Regions from separate parts of the Pollutimonas rozaliensis genome, predicted to be linked through region 1. Evidence: predicted binding sites of a transcription regulator. Region 1 holds the regulator's gene; each other region holds the start of a gene.
The links. The regulator HrcA, encoded in region 1, represses chaperone genes, less so after heat shock. The targets are predictions, from matches to a motif close to TTAGCACTCNNNNNNNNNGAGTGCTAA.
Positions count from the first base shown of each region.

Region 1 (6,872 bases):
GGTGGTACTTCATTGCCAGCTTGCGATAAGCTTTTTTCAGCTCATCGTCAGAGGCGTTCTTCGCTACCCCCAGGATTTCATAATAGTCGCGTTTTGCCATTTGAGTCGCTTGCGTCTTGGACGTCTGTTCTTTGTGCTTGAATAAGAAGGCCCGATTTCCGGTAAAACACCAGAAACCGGGCTCAAACCGCTACAACTTGCGCTTATTGATCGCGCTTGACTTCTTTGAAGTCGGCATCGACCACATCGTCGTCGACAGGCTTGGCCGCATCGGCCGCGTCGCCTTGCGCCGCCGCCGCTTGCGCCTGCATGTCGGCGTACATCTTTTCACCCAGCTTCTGCGAAGCGGTGGACAGAGCCTCGACCTTGGCCTCGATGGCGGCCTTGTCGCCGTCCTTCAAGGTGTCTTCGAGTTCTTTCAGGGCCGTTTCAATGGCTTCCTTATCCGCCGCATCGAGCTTCTCGCCATACTCGCCCAGCGACTTGCGCGTGGAGTGCAACAGCGCGTCGGCCTGGTTGCGGGTCAGGGCAAGCTCGGCGATACGGTGGTCTTCCTCGGCGTTGGCCTCGGCATCTTTCACCATGCGTTCGATCTCGTCGTCGCTCAAGCCGGAATTGGCCTTGATGGTGATCTTGTTTTCCTTGCCGGTACCCTTGTCCTTGGCTGACACATGCAAGATGCCGTTGGCGTCGATGTCGAAGGTGACTTCGATCTGGGGCGTCCCACGCGAGGCGGGCGGAATGCCTTCCAGGTTGAACTCGCCCAGTCCCTTGTTGCCCGCGGCAATTTCGCGCTCGCCCTGGAACACCTTGATGGTGACCGCCGGCTGATTGTCGTCGGCGGTGGAAAACACCTGCGAGAACCGGGTGGGGATCGTGGTGTTCTTCTGGATCATCTTGGTCATCACGCCGCCCAGGGTTTCAATGCCCAGCGACAACGGTGTAACGTCCAGCAGGAGCACGTCCTTGCGATCACCGGACAACACGGAGCCCTGGATGGCGGCGCCAGCGGCGACGGCTTCATCGGGATTGACGTCCTTGCGGGGTTCCTTGCCGAAGAATTCCTTGACCTTTTCTTGAACCTTGGGCATGCGCGTCATGCCGCCGACCAGGATCACGTCGTCGATCTCGGACACTTTCACGCCGGCATCCTTGATGGCGATGCGGCACGGCTCGATGGTGCGTTCGATAAGCTCCTCGACCAGGGCTTCGAGCTTGGCGCGGGTGATCTTCAAGTTCAGGTGCTTGGGCCCGGATGCGTCCGCCGTGATATACGGCAGGTTGATCTCGGTTTGCTGCGCCGAAGACAGTTCGATCTTGGCTTTTTCGGCCGATTCCTTCAGGCGCTGCAATGCCAGCACGTCCTTGGACAGGTCGACGCCGCTTTCCTTCTTGAATTCGCCGATGATGTAATCAATGATGCGCTGGTCGAAGTCTTCGCCGCCCAGGAAAGTGTCGCCGTTGGTGGACAGCACTTCGAACTGCTTTTCGCCATCGACGTCTGCGATTTCAATGATGGAAACGTCGAAGGTACCGCCGCCCAGATCGTATACGGCGATTTTACGATCGCCCTTTTCGGTCTTGTCCATGCCAAAGGCCAGCGCGGCAGCGGTCGGTTCGTTGATGATGCGCTTGACGTCCAGCCCGGCGATGCGGCCGGCGTCCTTCGTGGCCTGGCGCTGGCTGTCATTGAAATAGGCGGGAACGGTAATGACCGCCTCGGTGACTTCTTCACCCAGGTAGTCTTCAGCCGTCTTTTTCATTTTGCGCAGCACATCGGCCGAGACTTGGGGAGGCGCCAGTTTCTTGCCTTGCGCCTCGACCCATGCGTCGCCGTTATCAGCCTTGACGATGCCGTAAGGCATGAGATTGATGTCTTTTTGCACCGCTTTTTCGTCGAATTTGCGGCCTATCAGGCGCTTGACGGCATAAAGCGTATTCTTTGGATTGGTGACGGCCTGACGCTTGGCGGGGGCTCCGACCAGGATTTCGCCGTCTTGCATGTACGCCACAATGGAAGGCGTCGTGCGCGTGCCTTCGGCGTTTTCGATGATCTTGACGCTGCTGCCGTCCAGAACAGCCACACAGCTGTTGGTCGTACCCAGGTCAATGCCGATAATCTTGCCCATAATCTTATAACCCTGCAAAAAATTTTGAATTTGTAAAAAACTGCCTGATGGATCCCACATGGGGATCCAAAGCCCGATTTCAAGCCTGGCCGCGGGTTTTTTACGACGGCTGGCCGGAAGACACCATGACCAGGGCGGGCCGCAATACCCGGTCGGCAATGGTGTAGCCCTTCTGAAGCAACTGCACCACGGAGCCCTCGGGCAGCGACGACGGAACCGCCGAAATCGCCTGATGCACATGCGGATCGAACTTGTCGCCCTCGGCCGGCGCCACTTCCTTGAGCAGATTGCGTTCGAACGCCGAGTTCAACTGGCGCAAGGTGGCTTCCACACCCTCTTTCCAGGCCTCGGCGGTCTGATCGGTCAGCGCCAGGGCGGCCTCCAGGCTGTCCTTGACGGGAATCAGGCTTTCGGCAAACGACTCGGTGCCGAATTTGCGCGCCTTCGCCACGTCTTCCTGGGCGCGGCGGCGTATGTTTTCAACCTCGGCCTTGGCCCGCAACAGTTCCTCGTGGTACTGCGCAACCTTGGCTTGCGACTCGGACAGCAAGGTCGCCCAGTCTTCCTCGGCGGCCAATTGTTCGTTGGCCCGTGTATCGTCAATATCGGTATTGTCGGGTGTGCCTTGGGCGTCATTCACCTCGAGGTGTTCAGACGTATCAACCGATGAATCCTGCTGCTTGGGATCTACGGGTTCCTTGGGTGCCGGCATAAAAAATCTCCACATCTACGGTATGCAATTCCATGAAAATGGGGGCATCCGCCCCCATTTCAAGACCTGGGACATAGGGTTTCCCGGTCAAAATTCGTTCTGGATTCGTCGTCGGGCTTGAGCCTGCGCAAGCTTGCCGCGCCCGCCGCGTTGATGGGCGGGGCACTGAAGTTTACACCCGCCGGCTCAAACCCATCCGGCCAGGTGCCGCCGGACAATGCCCGCCAGGCTGGCGGCCCATTCCGGGTCGTCGTTCAGGCAGGGCAGGTAGCGGAATTGCCGGCCGCCTTCGGACAGAAAGGCATCGCGGCACTGCATCTGGATTTCCTCCAGGGTTTCCAGGCAATCAGCCAGAAAACCCGGACACATGACATCCACCTGGCTGATGCCTTGCCTGGCCCATTCGCGCAGTGTTGGCTCGGTATACGGTTCCAGCCATTTTTCGGCGCCGAAACGGCTTTGAAACGACACATGAACCCGCTCGCCCTCGGCGCCCAGCCGCTGCTTGAGCAAACCCGCGGTTTCCATGCAATCCCGATAATAGGGATCGCCCTGCTCGACCGTCCGGCGCGGCAGACCGTGGAAGCTGAGCAAAAGCCGCTCGGGCTTGCCATTGGCGGCCCAATACCGGCGCACCTGCCCCGCCAACGCATCGATGTAACCCGGATCATCGTGATAACGCTTTACAAAGCGCAGCTCGGGCTGGTCGCGCAGCTTGGCGGCGTAGGCGGCCACGCTGTCCACCGCCGTTGCGGTGGTGCTGGCCGCATACTGCGGATACATGGGCAGGACCAGGATACGCTGGCAGCCGGCCAGGCGCAGCTCGGCCATGGCATCGGCAATCGAAGGATTCCCGTAACGCATGCCCAGCCCGACGCATGCCGGGATGCCTTGCGCGGCAAGCGCATCCTTTACACCTTGCGCTTGCGCCTGGCTCCAGACCAGCAGCGGCGACCCCTGTTCCAGCCAGATTTCCTTGTAGCGCGGCGCCAGGGCGCGAGGCCGGCGCGTCAAAATGAAGGCGCGCAGGATGGGCTGCCATATCCATTGCGGGATTTCAATTACGCGGGGATCGGACAGGAACTCGCCCAGGTAGCGGCGTATCGCCCCCGCCGCCGGTTCGTCGGGCGTGCCCAGGTTGACGAGCAGCACGCCGACGGGGCCCGGATCACGGGGAACAGGGTTGGGGTTGAACGCCTGTGGATCGACGGGTTCGGGCAGATAGGACGAGGGAAACAAGGAAGACATGGAGCAAAACCGGGGGCAGGAAAATGGGGCCACGACGAACACGCCGCCGGAAAACGGCGGCCGGTCCGCGTCAGGACTGATTGTGGCTGAGCGCATTGGACAGCAGCCGGGCGGTGATATCGACAATGGGAATGACCCGCTCGTAGGCCATGCGCGACGGCCCGATGACGCCCAGCGTTCCGACCACCGTCCCATCGACGCCGTAGGGCGCGGTGATGACCGAAACATCCTCCATTGGAACCAACTGGGAATCGCCTCCGATGTAGATCTGTACGCCCTGGGCGCGGCTGGACACGTCCAGCAATTGCAGCAGATCGGTTTTCTTTTCGAACAAGGAGAACATGCGCCGCAGCCTGTCCATGTCGGAGGCGATCTCGGAAATATCCAGCAGCTTGCTTTCACCTGAAATCACCAGCGACTCGTCGGTATCGGCCGTTGCGGCGCCGGCCTCGACGGCGGCCTGCATCAGGCGGGAGATGTCGGCCTGCAAAGAGGAAAGCTCGTCGGCGATGGCAAGCCGGACCTCTTCGAAGGACATGCCTGCAAAATGCTGATTGAAGAAATTGCTGGCCTCGAGCAATTCCTGCTCGAGATAGTCGCGGGAGACGAACAGGATGCGGTTCTGGACATCGCCATCGGGGGTGACGATGATCAGGAGCACCCTTTTTTCCGATAGGCGGATGAATTCAATCTGCCGAAAAACCTGGGCGCGCTTTGGCGCCAGGACGACGCCGGTGAATTGCGACAGGTTCGACAGCAGCGCCGCGGCGGCTGTAACGGCCCTGCCCGGCTCCGCCGCCGGCAATATCTGGCGGATCTGGCTGGCCGGCAGCACTTCGAAGCGCTGCACCGCCAGCAAGCGATCGACAAACAGGCGGTAGCCCTTGGGCGTGGGTATCCGGCCGGCCGACGTGTGGGGGCTGTGGATAAGACCGAGGTCTTCCAGGTCGGACATGACATTGCGTATGGTCGCGGGCGACAGATCGAACATTTTCGAAAGGGTCCGGGATCCAACGGGTTGTCCGTCGGCTATGTATCGTTCTATGAGCGCTTTGAGAAGCGCATTCGCTCGGTCGTCCATGATTCTATTTTATGCAAACTTTCAGGTTCGGGTTGTCCCACCCACAGCCATAAACCCTTGCGGGACCCTATAATCAATGCGTCCATTATTCCATCAAACCAGCAGGTATTCGCCTTATGCACTTCAAAACCGTTGCAATCGTGGGCCGCTACCAGGACACCGGTCTTGACGCCCCCTTGCGCAAGCTGGCCGGCACGCTGGGCGCGGCGGGCTGTAATGTGCTTATCGAGGCCGATACGGCAAAAAATACCGGCATCCGGGAGCACACCGTAGCCTCTTACCAGGAAATCGGCAAGCAGGCCGACCTGGCCGTCATCATGGGCGGGGATGGAACCATGCTGGGCGCGGCCCGCCAGTTGGCCGACAGCAATGTGCCTCTTATCGGCATCAACCACGGCCGACTGGGCTTCATCACCGACATCCCCCTGCATAGCGCCAACGATGCCCTGGCCAGCGTCATACAGGGCAACTACGAAGCCGAAGACCGCGTCCTGCTCGAAGGGCGCGTGGTGCGCGAAGGCCAAACCCTTTTTTCGGGCGTGGCCTTGAACGACGTCGTCCTGAACCGCGCCGGGCGCGGCGGCATGATCGAGGTAACGGTCGAGTTCGACGGCGCCTTCATGTACAGCCAACGGGCCGACGGGCTTATCATCGCCACGCCGACGGGTTCGACCGCATATTCGCTTTCCGCCAACGGCCCCATTGTCCATTCGCGCCTGAATGCCATCCTGCTGGTTCCGGTGGCGCCGCAAACCCTGTCCAACCGGCCTATCGTGCTGCCCGACAGTGGCACCCTGAGCCTTACCGTTACCGCCCTGGGCCGGGTGGAATCCGGCGCCAGCGTTCACTTCGACATGCAAACCTGGTCCGACTGCCAGGCCGGCGACCGCATCGAGGTGCGCCGGGCGAAAAATACCGTACGCTTCATCCATCCCACCGGCTACAGCTTCTTCTCCACGCTGCGACGCAAGCTGTACTGGAACCACATGCCGCAACCCTCCGACGAGGTCGAATAGCCCATGCTGCGTACTTTGCATATACGCGATTTTGTCATAGTCGAACAGGCGGAAATACAGTTCGACGCCGGATTCACGGTATTCTCGGGCGAAACGGGCGCAGGCAAATCGATACTCATCGACGCCCTGTCGCTGGCCCTGGGCGCCCGCGCGGATGCCTCCGCATTGCGCGAGAACGCCGCGCGCGCCGATATCTCCGCCGTATTCGACCCTCCCTCCACGCTGCAGGCCTGGCTGCGCGAGCAGGAACTCGACACCGACGATGCCCTGATCTTGCGCCGCGTCATCGACAACCAGGGCCGCAGCCGCGCATTCATCAACGGGCTGCCGGTAACACTGGGGCAATTGCGCGAGCTGGGCGAATACCTGGTCGATATCCACGGCCAGCATGCTCATCAAAGCCTGCTGAAAGCGGCCAACCAGCGCGAACTGCTGGACACCCAGGGCGGACACCTGCCCCTGGCGCGGCAGGTGCAGCAAGCTTGGCAGCAATGGCAGCAGGCCCAGAAAGCACTGGACGCCGCCCGCGAAAACAGTGCCGCATTGCAAGAAGAGCGCGAACGCCTTGAATGGCAGCTGTCGGAACTGGATCAAGTGGGCTTGCAGCCCGGCGAATGGGACGCCATCAACAACGACCACAACCGCCTGGCGCATGCCCAGGCGCTGCTGGACGGCGCCACGCAAGC
Region 1 is NZ_JAZHOB010000001.1:300,780-307,651, forward strand. Features, by position in the region: gene dnaJ (molecular chaperone DnaJ) at 1-100, opposite strand, end outside; gene dnaK (molecular chaperone DnaK) at 204-2,129, opposite strand; gene grpE (nucleotide exchange factor GrpE) at 2,230-2,841, opposite strand; gene hemH (ferrochelatase) at 3,028-4,089, opposite strand; gene hrcA (heat-inducible transcriptional repressor HrcA) at 4,160-5,170, opposite strand; gene V0R37_RS01340 (NAD kinase) at 5,287-6,186, shown strand; gene recN (DNA repair protein RecN) at 6,190-6,872, shown strand, end outside.

Region 2 (6,872 bases), on a different contig from region 1:
AGTGCATCTGGAAACCTATATTTTCAGTCTCGACCGGACCGGATTGCGGGTCCTGGAGCATTTGAGCCGGGCCTGCGCCCGGGGTGTGAAAGTACGAGTCGTCATCGACGGCTTCGGCAGCCAGGAGCATGCCTGGGCCATTGCGCGCAAGCTGGCGGAGATGGGCGCCCAGTACCGCATCTACCGGCCCGAACCCGCGGGCCTGCGGGCTGTGCGTTTCAACCTGCGGCGCTTGCGCCGGCTGCACCGCAAGGTGACGGTGGTCGATGGCGCCATTGCTTTCGTGGGCGGCATCAACGTGCTGGATGATTACGTCGATGTGCCCGACGATGGCCAGGGGCCGAAGCCGCGCTTTGATTTCGCCGTGCGCCTGCAAGGCCCTATTGTCGCCGACGCCGCCCGGGCGCAGCGCGCCCTGTGGCTGCGCATGGCCTGGCGCCGGCGCGACGACTGGGCCGCGTTCTATCGGCGGCTGACGCATCTGGGTGAATGGCGCAAGGCCCGGGAGAAAGAAGCGCCGCCCACGTTCGATCCGGGGCGGCTGGCCGCCTTGCTGCTGCGCGACAATATCCGGTTTCGTCAGACCATAGAGAACGTGTACCTGGCAACCATGGCAAGAGCCGAGAACGACATCCTGATCGCCAATGCGTATTTTTTTCCCGGCCGGCGCTTGCGCAAGGCATTGCAAGAGGCGGCGCAGCGCGGCGTGAAGGTGCGTTTGCTGCTGCAGGGACGCTCCGAGTACCCCATGCAGTATCGGGCCTGCCGCTATATGTACTGCCAGTTGCTGGACGATGGCATAGAAATCCATGAATACATGGCCAGCTATCTGCATGCCAAGGTCGCCGTCGTCGACCGCTGCGCCATGGTGGGTTCGTCCAACCTGGACCCCTTCAGCCTGCTGCTGGCCCGCGAAGCCAACGTCTTTGTGCAGGATGCGCAATTCGCCGACGAGCTGAAGACGGCTATCGAGGCGGAAATGCATGGCGACGCCGAGCGCGTCACCGAAGAGCAATTGCAGCGGCGCAGCTGGCTGGGCCGCTGGGTGGATGCATTTTCCTACTTCATGCTGCGTGCCGGTGTCGCCCTGACCGGGAAATCGTCGGAATACTGAGTTTATCGTTTAACATCGTCCTGGCGGCGCGGTCCAGGCGGACGGCGGCCGCCGCGTTTAAACAGTAATCAGGAGTATGGTATGAAAACGAAAGCGGCGATAGCCTGGAAGGCGGGCGAACCACTGACTATTGAAGATGTCGAACTTCAGGGTCCCAAGGCTGGCGAAGTATTGGTCGAGATCAAGGCTACCGGCATCTGCCATACGGATTATTACACCTTGTCCGGCGCCGATCCGGAAGGGATTTTTCCGTCGATACTAGGTCATGAAGGGGCCGGCGTGGTGCTGGAAACAGGCCCTGGCGTCAGTTCGCTGAAAGCGGGGGATCACGTCATCCCGCTGTACACCCCTGAATGCCGCCAATGCAAATCCTGCCTGTCGCGCAAGACGAATCTTTGCACGGCGATACGCGCCACCCAGGGCAAGGGTTTGATGCCGGACGGCACCTCGCGCTTCACCGTGGGCGGCAAGCCGGTGCACCATTACATGGGCACCTCGACCTTTTCCAATCACATTGTCGTGCCCGAGATCGCCTTGGCCAAGATACGCAGCGACGCGCCCTTCGACAAGGTCTGCTACATAGGCTGCGGGGTCACCACCGGCCTGGGTGCGGTGCTTTTCACCGCCAAAGTAGAGGCCGGCGCCAATGTGGTGGTGTTCGGCCTGGGCGGCATCGGCTTGAATGTCATCCAGGGCGCCAAAATGGTGGGAGCCGACAAGATCATCGGCGTCGACCTGAACCCTGAGCGCGAAGCCATGGCGCGCAAGTTCGGCATGACCCATTTCATCAATCCGAACGAAGTCGAGAACGTTGTCGACCACATCATTCAGTTGACCGATGGTGGCGCCGACTACTCCTTTGAGTGCATAGGCAATACCAAGGTCATGCGCCAGGCCCTGGAATGCTGCCATCGCGGCTGGGGCCAGTCCATCATCATCGGCGTGGCCGAGGCGGGCGCCGAAATTTCCACGCGGCCCTTCCAGCTGGTAACCGGACGCGAATGGAAGGGGTCCGCTTTCGGCGGCGCGCGCGGCCGCACCGATGTGCCCAAGATCGTGGATTGGTATATGGACGGCAAGATCAATATCGACGATCTCATTACCCATACCCTGCGCCTGGATCAGATCAACGAAGGTTTCGAATTGATGAAGCGCGGCGAGTCCATCCGGTCCGTGGTGGTGTACTGATGCAGGGTGCCGAACGCAATCGCCGCAAAAGGAGATGCCGCCATGCCGCAAAATAATCTGGAACTGATCAGCGAGCATCGCTGCTTCGATGGGGTGCAACGCTACTATCGCCATCCTTCGCAAGCCGTAGGGCTGCCCATGCGATTCTCTGTCTTCCTGCCGCCCCAGGCGGAGCAGGGCCGCGTGCCGGTGCTGTTCTTCCTGGCCGGCCTGACCTGCACCGAGGAAACCTTCATGATCAAGGCGGGCGCACAGCGCTACGCCGCGCAGCATGGCTTGATGCTGGTCACGCCCGATACCAGTCCGCGAGGGGCCGGCATAGCCGGCGAGGACGATAACTGGGACTTCGGCACAGGCGCGGGGTTCTATCTGGATGCCACGCAAGCGCCCTGGAGCGAACACTACCGCATGGAAAGCTATGTGGTGGACGAGCTCTTCGGCATCGTCACCGGCCAGTTGCCGGGCGATGCGTCGTGCGTGGGCCTATTCGGCCATTCCATGGGCGGGCATGGCGCCCTGGTGCTGGCTCAGCGCCACCGCGCCAAGTTCCAATCGGTCTCGGCCTTCGCGCCCATTGCCGCGCCTTCGCGCTGCCCTTGGGGCGAAAAGGCATTTTCGTCCTATCTGGGCAGCGACCGGCAGGCGTGGGCGGGCTACGATGCCTCGTTGCTGATGGAGCAATCGCAACGCCCTTTTCCCAAAGGCATACTGATCGACCAGGGGCTGGCCGACAATTTCCTGAAGGAACAGCTCTATCCCGAGGCCTTTGAAGCGGCTTGCGCCCTGGCGCAGCAGCCTCTGGTCATGCGCCGCCATGCCGGCTATGACCATGGCTACTACTTCATTTCCACGTTTATCGAAGACCATGTGGCGTTCCATGCGGAACGCCTGGGCACCGATTGAACAGCGGGCGCCTGGCTATTTAAGCAGGCGCCATTCGCCGTTTTTCACGGTCAGCAGCTCGCGGCCACGGTCGTCGAAGCCGCTGTGGTCCTCGGGTGTCATGCTATAGACGCCTTGCGTGGCGACCAGTTCGCGGGTGCTCTCCAGGGCGTCGCGAAGGGCGCTGCGAAACTCCTTGGTTCCGGGCTTGGCGATCTTAGCCGCTTGCGGAATGGCCTTTTCCAGCAACAGGCCGGCGTCGAATACGTTGGCGCCGAAGGTGGCGGGTCGTTCGCCGTACATCTTGGTGTAGCGGGCAACGTAGTCTTCGGCGATTTTCTTGGATGGATTGCTGTCTGCGATCTCCGGCAGCACCAGCATCAGGCCGGCGGCCAGTATGGTGCCTTCCACGTCTTTGCCGCCCAGCTTCAGGAAGGCGGGCAGCGCGGCGCCATGGGTCTGGTAGATTTGGCCCTTGTAGCCTTGTTTGGCCAGAGTGGCCTGCGGCAGGACCGCGGCCGTGCCCGTGCCGGCTATCAGGACGGCATCGGGTTTGGCCGACAGGACCTTCAGCGCCTGCCCCGTAACGGAGCTGTCCGAGCGCTGGTAGCGCTCGGTCGCCACGATCTTGATGTCGTGGGCTTTGGCCAATTCCGTAAATACCTTCAGCCAGTTTTCGCCGTAGGCATCGTTAAAGCCGATGAAGCCGGCTGTCTTGACGCCCGCCTTGACCATATGGCCGACCAGGGCCTTGGCGATAATGTCGTCGTTCTGGGTGGTCTTGAATACCCATTTCTTTTGCGGCGTCATGGGCAGGACGACGGCTGCCGTACCTACGGGCGCCAGCATGGGGGTGCCCGATTCGGCCACGAACTGGATGACGCCCATGGCATTGGGCGAACCGGTTGGGCCGATGAAGGCGTCGACCTTTTCCTCGCTGATCAGCTTCTTGAAGGCGGTGACGGTCTGGGTCGGGTCGCTGGCATCGTCCAGCGATATGTATTGCACGGTCAGATCGCCGATTTTGGCGGGCAATAGCGGAACAGTGTTCTTTTGGGGGATGCCCACCATGGCTGTGGGGCCGGTGGCCGAGGTGACCACGCCTATTTTTACCTGTGCCGCGGCGGGAAAGACTCCCGCCAGGGCAAGCAGGGCGGCTGAACAGGCGAATTTCTTCAATAGCATGGGGATGGTCTCCGTGACCCCGGGCAGGGGCATGAAAAAGGGGCGAGCTTGCAGTGGTTCCGAAACCAGGATTTTATAGGCTAAGCGGGGCGAATTTCGAACTTTCGGCACGAAAAATGCTCATATAACTATACACATAGCTGTTTTTCGCAAGATTAGCACTCACGCTGCTGGAGTGCTAATATTAGAGATATGCTTTTTAAGAGGATCGCTCAACCGATGACTCAACATCCGCAATCCCTGGCCCTTAGCAACAATCAACTGGCCATGGCTATTTCCAACCCGGGTGCGTTAGGCACGATCGAAGCCTATATAAGCGCCGTAAATCGTTTGCCCATGCTCACGCAAGAGCAGGAAGTGGCTTTGGGCAAGCGCTTGCGCGATGAATCCGATCTGGATGCCGCCCGGCAGCTTATTACTTCGCATTTGCGGCTGGTCGTGTCCATTGCCCGCCAATACCTGGGCTACGGGCTGGCGCACGCCGATCTTATCCAGGAAGGCAATATCGGGCTGATGAAGGCTGTGAAGCGTTTCGACCCCGATCGCGGCGTGCGACTGGTGTCATTCGCGGTCCACTGGATCAAGGCCGAAATCCACGAATACATCGTGCGCAATTGGCGTCTCGTCAAGGTTGCCACGACCAAGGCCCAGCGCAAGCTGTTCTTCAATTTGCGCCGCATGCGCCCCGATGGCCAAACGCTGGATACCGAGCAGGTCAACGATATCGCGCGTGAACTCAATGTCCGCCCCGAAGACGTCAGCGAAATGGAAGTGCGCCTGTCCGGCCGCGAAATGGCGCTGGAAACCGCTGGCGATGACGAGGACGGCTACGCGCCTATCGCCTACCTGTCCGACGAAGGGCGGCAAGAGCCCTCGCGCATACTGGAACGGCGCTCTTACGATCACCTTCAGGGCGCTGGCCTGGCCGACGCCCTGGAGGGCCTCGATCCCCGGTCCCGCCGTATTGTCCAGGCCCGCTGGCTGCAGGACGAGGGCGGCGCTACGCTGCACGAACTGGCTGCCGAATTCGGCGTGTCGGCCGAGCGCATCCGCCAGATCGAAACCGCCGCATTCAAGAAATTGCGCCTGGCCTTGGCTGATTAAGCAGTTATCGGGAAATTTTTTATTACACCTTTCCCGGCCAATGCCAGAACTTAATCGCACGGCTTCTGACTAATCTGTATGAACGGCGTATTGCCTACGATGCGCGAGCCGCCGATCATCGTCCGCTTCGGCTTCTCCTCTTCCCCTCCCTTTTGAAGCGGATGTTTATGGGACACCTTCCAGGTGTCCCATTTTTTATGGCTTTTGCCATTTCGAATAAAAAAAGCGGGGCCTCGGAAAAATTTGCCGAAAAAAGCGATATTCTTGAGCTTCAAGTGCGCTGAACGGCGAAAGGACTGCGATCATGCAGATAGGACACCTGGTATTCGGACTGGCCGGCCTGCTTGCCCTGGTGTCTTTCATGCCGCCGGTGGCCGGCCGCCTGCGCCTGCCGTATTCGGTGCTTTTGGCTATCGTGGGTTTTGTGCTGGGCCTGATCATACATGTCCATAGCTGGGCTCCGCTGGTCATGTCGGATTTCCTGGATTCCCTGCAGCATTTCGAGGTCTCCTCCGAAACCTTTCTGTTCGTTTTCCTGCCCATTCTGCTGTTCGAGACCGCCTTGGCGTTGAATGTGCGGCGCCTGCTCGACGATATCGGTCCGATCCTGATGATGGCCATCGTCGCCGTTATCGTTTGCACCGTGGCTGTCGGGTTTTCGCTGAGCGCGGTATCCAGCTATGGCCTGGTGGTGTGCCTGATGCTGGGCGCCATTGTGGCGACCACCGATCCGGTGGCGGTCATTGGCGTATTCCGCGAGGTCGGCGCCCCAAAACGGCTGACCACCCTGGTGGAAGGCGAATCGTTGTTCAACGATGCGGCGTCCATTTCCCTGTACTCGGTACTGTTGACCGTGCTCTATGGCGGAGGCGACCTCTCGACCGGCAAGGTGTTCTATAGCTTCGTCTTCAGTTTCCTGGGCGGCGGAGCAGCGGGTTTTCTGATGGGACGGCTGGCCAGCGGCCTGTTTATCTGGCTGCGGGGCTGGCCCACGGCCGAGATAACGTTGACCGTTGCCCTGGCCTATCTGACTTTTTACATATCCGAGCACTATCTGGGTGTTTCCGGCGTGGTCGCCACCGTCATCGCCGGTTTGGTCGTGGGTTCCACCGGTCGTACGCGCATGTCTCCGGCGACGTTCGAGCAATTGTCCAGCTCCTGGTCGCAATTCGGTTTCTGGGCCAATTCCCTTATTTTCGTTTTCGCCGCCATGCTGATCCCCCGCATGATTGCCGATATCACATGGATGCAGGTATTGCTTATCCTGCTGGTGTTCGCGGCGACGCTGGCCGCGCGCGGCGTGATGGTGTTTGGCGTGCTGCCGCTGCTGGGCCTGACCCGTTTCGGCACCAAGGTCAGCCGAGCCTATAAGACGGTGATGTGGTGGGGCGGTTTGCGC
Region 2 is NZ_JAZHOB010000002.1:328,722-335,593, forward strand. Features, by position in the region: gene clsB (cardiolipin synthase ClsB) at 1-1,114, shown strand, start outside; gene V0R37_RS04775 (S-(hydroxymethyl)glutathione dehydrogenase/class III alcohol dehydrogenase) at 1,196-2,302, shown strand; gene fghA (S-formylglutathione hydrolase) at 2,345-3,205, shown strand; gene V0R37_RS04785 (ABC transporter substrate-binding protein) at 3,221-4,369, opposite strand; gene rpoH (RNA polymerase sigma factor RpoH) at 4,589-5,473, shown strand; gene V0R37_RS04795 (hypothetical protein) at 5,524-5,748, opposite strand; gene V0R37_RS04800 (cation:proton antiporter) at 5,778-6,872, shown strand, end outside.
Region 2: a site for HrcA is predicted at 4,525-4,551, ahead of rpoH (RNA polymerase sigma factor RpoH). Genes of this name have one in related genera too.

Region 3 (6,872 bases), on a different contig from region 1:
CAGGCTCCGTCCATCATCGCGCTGGTCACACTGGTTGGACTGATTGCCGCACTGGTGGGCGATGGCTGGCATGATGCGCTGTCATGGGCAGCGCTTACCGTGCCGGTCGCACTGATAGCGTGGAAATGGGGACGGCGCTAAGCGGTACAAAGCGGATCAGATCAAGGCGGGGTGGGGCACGCCATTTGATGCGCGCCAAGCAACGCGGTGAGTCCATCGGCACACCTACCGCCCTCCGCCGCGACTCCTTACGATGACGACATATGGCCAGTCATTCGACTGACTCCCGAACCCGGGCAATCGGGTTCATCTTTGTGGGGTTCCATTATGTCCAATCTAAAACCAGCCGTTCTCCCCCTACTCATGGCGGCCTGCCTGTCAATGGGCGCTGCCCATGCGGCGCCGCCCGAGGCGATCGTCAAACAAGTCATGACCCAGCCGCTGAATGATTATCCCGGCAAGGAAGCACTCATGATTACGGTGGACTACCCTCCGGGAGCCGTGGATCCGGTTCATCGCCACAATGCGCACAGCTTTGTCTATGTGCTGGAAGGCTCGATCGTCATGCAGGTGCAAGGCGGCAAGCAAGTGACATTGACGCCGGGACAAAGCTTTTATGAGGGTCCGGACGATATCCATACCGTCGGACGCAATGCAAGCCAAACCGAGCCGGCGAAATTTTTGGTTTTGCTGCTGAAAGAGCGGGATATGCCGTTTTTCATTCCGGACCATTAAGTCCGAAGAAACAATATGTAACATAATCACGTAGCCGGCAATGTCACACGGCACGGCTCCCATACGTCTAGCACAGTATGGAAACCAGGACTTGCCCCTCATTGCCCGGCGTACGCTCGCGCCACCCCGCCTCTGGCGCGGCGGATCCTTTAGCGGGCAGCTTTGTCACCAGCTACGCGGGTGTTGTCGCCTTTCTGGCCGTGGCCGACGAAGGCAGCTTTTCCAAGGCCAGCGATCGCCTGGGCATAGGCCGCTCGGCGGTCAGCCGGAGCGTGCAGAAGCTGGAAGCGCAACTTGATGCCCGCCTGTTCCATCGCACGACACGCAGCACATCGCTGACCCGCGAAGGCGAACTGTTCTACGAAAACTGCCAGCCCGGCGTGGCGCGTATCGTTCAGGCTCTGGAAGACATGCGCGAATTGCGCAACGGCCCTCCACGAGGCCATCTGCGCATCCAATCGACGCCCGGTTTTGGACGCAAGGTAATCGCCCCGCTGCTGCAAGATTTTCATGCGCAGTACCCGGATATCACGCTGGAGCTTCTGCTGGACGAGCGCCCTGCCGATTTCACCGCGGATCGCATAGACGTATCCTTTCGGGACGGTCGAATGGAAGACAGCGACATCGTCGCACGGCAGTTGATTCCCATGCAGATGGTCGTATGCGCCTCGCCGGGATATGCAAAAGCTTACGGCCTTCCGCGCCATATGGACGACTTGGCCAAGCACCGCTGCATCAATTTTCGGACAGCGTCGGGCCGCGCCCGCGAATGGGAATTCAAGATCGACGGCTTTGCCAAGAAGCATCAGCCGCCAGCCCGGCACACCTTCAACGATCTGGACTTGATGTTGCAGGCGGTACTGCGGGATCAAGGGATCGCCCAGCTTCCCGCCTATCTGGTGTGCGATTTGCTCCGTGACAAGAAACTGGTCGCCTGCCTTGCGCAGCATGCCCCCGATGATGGCGGCCATTATCTTTGCTATCTCAGCCGCAAACAGCTGCCCGCGAGAATCCGCGTGTTCGTCGAACACATCACCGAACAAATACGCTCGCTTGATCTGCAATGCCCGCCCATCCTGACGAGCATCAACGCGGCCTGAGGGCCGCTCCATTGATGCTCCTGATGCAACACCGTGAGGCCCACTGCGGCCCTACCGCCGGGGCGGAGCCAATCCTACAATTTTTCCTACACACATCACCATCAGGAGAACGCCATGAAAATCGTCGTCATTGGAGGCACCGGACTCATCGGCAGCAAAGTGGTCAAGACTCTGCAAGCGCAAGGGCATCAGGTCATTGCGGCCTCCCCCGCCACGGGCATCAACACCATCACAGGCGAAGGCCTGGCGCAAGCGATGGCGGGCACCGATGTCGTGGTTGATCTTGCGAACTCGCCTTCCTTTGCGGACAAGGACGTCCTTGAGTTCTTCGAAACATCGGGCCGGAATCTGTTCGCCGCCGAGGTTGCAGCCGATGTACAGCACCATGTCGCGCTTTCCGTCGTCGGAACCGATCGCCTGGCGGACAGCGGCTACTTCCGCGGCAAGATCGCCCAGGAAAAACTGATACGCGAGTCGGGTGTGCCCTACACCATCGTCCAGTCCACGCAATTCTTCGAGTTCCTTGGCGGCATCGCGCAGGCCGGCGGCATGGGGGAAACCATCCGGATATCCCCGTCCTTTTTCCAGCCTATCTCATCTGACGATGTCGCCGCGGCCGTCGCGGATTATGCGGTCGGCGAGCCGCGCAACGGGATCGTGGAAATCGCCGGCCCGGAGCGCGTAAAGCTTTCCGAGCTGGTACGGCGCTACCTGGAAGCAAGCTCCGATCCCCGCAAGGTGGTGGAAGATGTGCAAGCCCGGTACTTTGGCGCGGAACTCAAGGACGATACCCTTCTTCCAGGCGCCAATCCACGCCTGGGTGCGATGAATTTCGATACCTGGTTCGCCCAATCCAAAGTGTCGAGGTAACAGGCGGACGCCGCCTATCATGGCCAAATTGCAAGCCCCGCCCTTATCCCTGCTGGACAGATATCGCGGGCACGACACACAAGCCCTGTACTCGGCCACCGTCATCGTTACGGGAGGCGAATCGGGCCATGGACGGGCGTCGGGTGTTGCGCGCTCGGACGACGGCAATCTGAATGTGCATCTGCGCCTGCCCAAGGCGCTAGGCGGACCCGGAGGAGGCACCAACCCGGAGCAATTGTTCGCGGCCGGATACGCCGCCTGCTTCCACGGCGCCCTGAGTCTGCTGGCGGCGCAGGCCGAAATCCCCATTCCCGGCAGCTCGGTGGAAGTCACGGTCGATTTCAGCCGCGATCCCATGGACGGCTTGTTCGTGCTGACCGCGTATACGCGCATTCGCCTGCCCGGCGTGGAAAGAGCCATTGCCGAAGAGCTGGTTCGTCATACCGAGCGCTATTGCCCGTATACCAAGATGGCACGCAACGGGATAAGGAATGTTGTGGCGCTGGTGCGTTCGGATCTGACTGACAAGCGATAGCCACGCCCGTATCCCGCAACTCAACAACATCAATCTCTTTTTTTTAGCATTCTTATGAACCAATTCGAAAACCAGGTAGTACTGGTGACCGGCGGCGGCGCCGGCATCGGCCTGCGCGCGGCGGAAAAATTTGTCCGCCATGGCGCACGCGTCATCATCACCGGACGCAGGCAAGCTGCATTGACGCAGGCGGTCCATGCCACTCCCGGCCTGGGCTATGTGGTGGCCGATGCCGGCAATCCAAGCGATGCCGCTCGGACCATAGACGAGGTGGTGCATCGATACGGGCGCCTGGACGTGCTGGTCAACAATGCCGGAGCCGGAGCCATCCTGCCCTTGCCGGATGCTGGTTTTGCTCAAATCAACGAAATTTTCTCCGTCAATGTCATCGGGCCTTCCTTGCTGGCAAGCGCCGCGCTTCCTCATTTGAAGCAGTCCGCCGGCAACATCGTCAACGTATCAAGCACTTTTGGACACAAGGCCGGAGCGGCGCTATCGCACTACGCAGCCAGCAAGGCGGCGCTGGAGCACTTGACCCGGTGCTGGGCGCTTGAGCTTGCCCCTGATGGCATACGAGTGAACGCCGTTGCGGCTGGCCCCACGGAAACCGACTTCCTGTCCGAGAGAATGAAACTCTCGGCCGAACAGATCGAAAGCGTCAAGGCGAGCGAACGCGCCCGCATTCCGTTGGGCAGACGCGGATTACCCGAAGATGTTGCCGGCTGGATCGTTTCGCTGGCGTCCCCCGACGCGGCCTGGATCACCGGCCAAGTGTTTACCGTTGACGGCGGGCTTAATGTGAGCTGATAAGGGTCAGCCGCTATGCCATCGGGATTGCGCAAGAGGCCTGATGAAAAATCAACGAATTACGACTGTGTTGGTTTTTGAGTTTGTCACTCGTTGAACGTTGAGTTTGTAACTTCTGGGGGCATACGTCACTTAGCTTGGCAATTTTGCCACCGTAATTTGCAAACTCAGTGGCAATCGACAACAAATGTTGCCAAATGCAACATTCTCCCTCCCCCCTCTTGAAGATCCCGGCTTCGTCCTTATAATTAGCACTCGAAGGGGTTGAGTGCTAACATCGCCCCTCTGCCTATTGATTAATCATTTATTGAACAGGAGTTCCTCCATGGCACTGCGTCCTTTGCACGATCGCGTGATCGTCAAGCGTCTGGACAACGAGCGCACAACTGCCTCGGGTATCGTCATCCCTGAAAGCGCCGCTGAAAAGCCCGATCAGGGTGAAGTCATTGCTGTTGGTCCCGGCAAACGGTCCGACGACGGCAAAGTTCAGCCTGTTGACCTGAAAGTGGGCGACAAGGTTCTGTTCGGCAAATACGCCGGCCAAACGGTCAAGGTCGATGGCGAAGAAGTTCTCGTCATCCGCGAGGAAGAAATCCTCGCCGTGGTTCTGTAATCACACCCGAATCAATCAAGGAATTTTACAATGGCTGCTAAACAAGTTTTATTCGGCGACGACGCACGTGTGCGCATCGTCCGTGGCGTAAACATTCTCGCCAATGCTGTGAAGACCACGTTGGGCCCCAAGGGTCGCAACGTCGTTCTGGATCGCTCTTTCGGCGCACCCACCGTCACTAAAGACGGCGTGTCGGTTGCCAAAGAAATCGAACTGAAAGACAAATTCGAAAACATCGGCGCCCAGTTGGTCAAGGAAGTCGCTTCCAAGACCTCCGACAACGCTGGCGACGGCACCACCACGGCTACCGTCCTGGCCCAGTCCATCGTTGAAGAAGGCCTGAAGTACGTTGCCGCCGGCATCAACCCCATGGACCTGAAGCGCGGTATCGACAAGGCTGTTGCCGTTGCCGTCGACGAACTGAAGAAACTGTCCAAGCCTTGCACCACCAGCAAGGAAATCGCCCAGGTCGGCTCCATTTCGGCCAACAGCGATTCCTCGATTGGCGAAATCATCGCCAATGCGATGGACAAGGTCGGCAAGGAAGGCGTCATTACCGTTGAAGACGGCAAGTCGCTGGACAACGAGCTGGACGTCGTCGAAGGCATGCAATTCGACCGCGGCTACCTGTCGCCCTACTTCATCAACAACCCCGACAAGCAAGTTTCCGTGCTGGAAGATCCGTATGTCCTGATTTTCGACAAGAAAATCAGCAACATCCGCGACCTGCTGCCCATCCTGGAACAAGTTGCCAAGTCCAGCCGTCCCCTGCTGATCGTGGCTGAAGACGTCGAAGGCGAAGCTCTGGCCACTCTGGTTGTCAACAACATCCGCGGCATCCTGAAAACGACTGCTGTCAAGGCTCCTGGCTTTGGCGATCGTCGCAAGGCCATGCTGGAAGACATCGCCATCCTGACCGGCGGCGTCGTCATCTCGGAAGAAACCGGCATGTCGCTTGAAAAAGCCGCGCTGGAAGATCTGGGCCAGGCCAAGCGCATTGAAGTCGGCAAGGAAAACACCATCGTTATCGACGGCGCTGGCGACAGCAAGTCCATCGAAGCCCGCGTCAAGCAAATCCGCGTGCAAATCGAAGAAGCCACGTCCGACTACGACCGTGAAAAACTGCAAGAACGCGTTGCCAAGCTGGCAGGCGGCGTTGCCGTGATTCGCGTCGGTGCCGCCACCGAAGTCGAAATGAAGGAAAAGAAAGCACGCGTTGAAGATGCCCTGCATGCTACGCGCGCCGCTGTCGAAGAAGGTATTGTTCCTGGAGGCGGTGTTGCTCTTATCCGCGCCAAGGAAGCCATTGCCAAGCTGAAGGGCGACAACGTCGACCAGGAAGCCGGCATCAAGCTGGTCCTGCGCGCTGTTGAAGCTCCGCTGCGCACCATTGTTGCAAACGCGGGCGACGAGCCTAGCGTTGTGGTCAACAACGTGGCAAACGGCAAAGGCAACTACGGCTACAACGCCGCTACCGGCGAGTACGGCGACCTGGTCGAGCAAGGCGTTCTGGACCCCACCAAGGTTACCCGCACCGCGCTGCAAAACGCGGCATCGGTTGCCAGCCTGTTGCTCACGACCGAAGCCGCTGTGGCCGAAATCGTGGAAGACAAGCCTGCTGGTGGCGGTATGCCCGACATGGGCGGCATGGGTGGTATGGGCGGCATGGGCGGCTTCTAAGCCACTGCCTCTCCATTTCCCCGGCCCGGGCTCGCGCCCGGGCATGCAGTTCAAAGCCTCCGATCCGTCGGAGGCTTTTTCATTTGCGCCACTTACGCAAAGCGGACACAACAAAAAACCTATAATGCAGCGTCGACTTTCAACGCGGCCCCGCTGCGCTACCCTGGCCCTATGACTTCGAATCAATCTCCCTATAAAAGCAAAGGCGGCCTGGGCCGCCTGGTTAATGCGCTGCGCTACTCGGCCCAAGGATTGGGCGCGGCCTTCCGGCATGAAGCGGCCTTCCGGCAAGAACTGCTGCTGGTGGCGGTGCTGGCGCCGGTTGCGATCTGGCTGGGCCGCAGCCTGGGCGAAGTGCTCATGCTGCTGGGCACCTTGTTCTTCGTGCTGATCGTCGAACTGCTGAATTCCGGACTGGAGGCGCTTGCCGACACCATCACGCTGGACAATCATCCACTGATAGGCCGCGCCAAGGACCTGGGCAGCGCCGCGGTCATGCTGTCCATCGTATTCGGCACCCTGGTGTGGCTGA
Region 3 is NZ_JAZHOB010000004.1:91,422-98,293, forward strand. Features, by position in the region: gene V0R37_RS08585 (PepSY-associated TM helix domain-containing protein) at 1-141, shown strand, start outside; gene V0R37_RS08590 (cupin domain-containing protein) at 328-735, shown strand; gene V0R37_RS08595 (LysR family transcriptional regulator) at 813-1,835, shown strand; gene V0R37_RS08600 (SDR family oxidoreductase) at 1,950-2,705, shown strand; gene V0R37_RS08605 (Ohr family peroxiredoxin) at 2,725-3,240, shown strand; gene V0R37_RS08610 (SDR family NAD(P)-dependent oxidoreductase) at 3,295-4,047, shown strand; gene V0R37_RS08615 (co-chaperone GroES) at 4,373-4,660, shown strand; gene groL (chaperonin GroEL) at 4,691-6,340, shown strand; gene V0R37_RS08625 (diacylglycerol kinase) at 6,512-6,872, shown strand, end outside.
Region 3: a site for HrcA is predicted at 4,296-4,322, ahead of V0R37_RS08615 (co-chaperone GroES). Genes of this name have one in related genera too.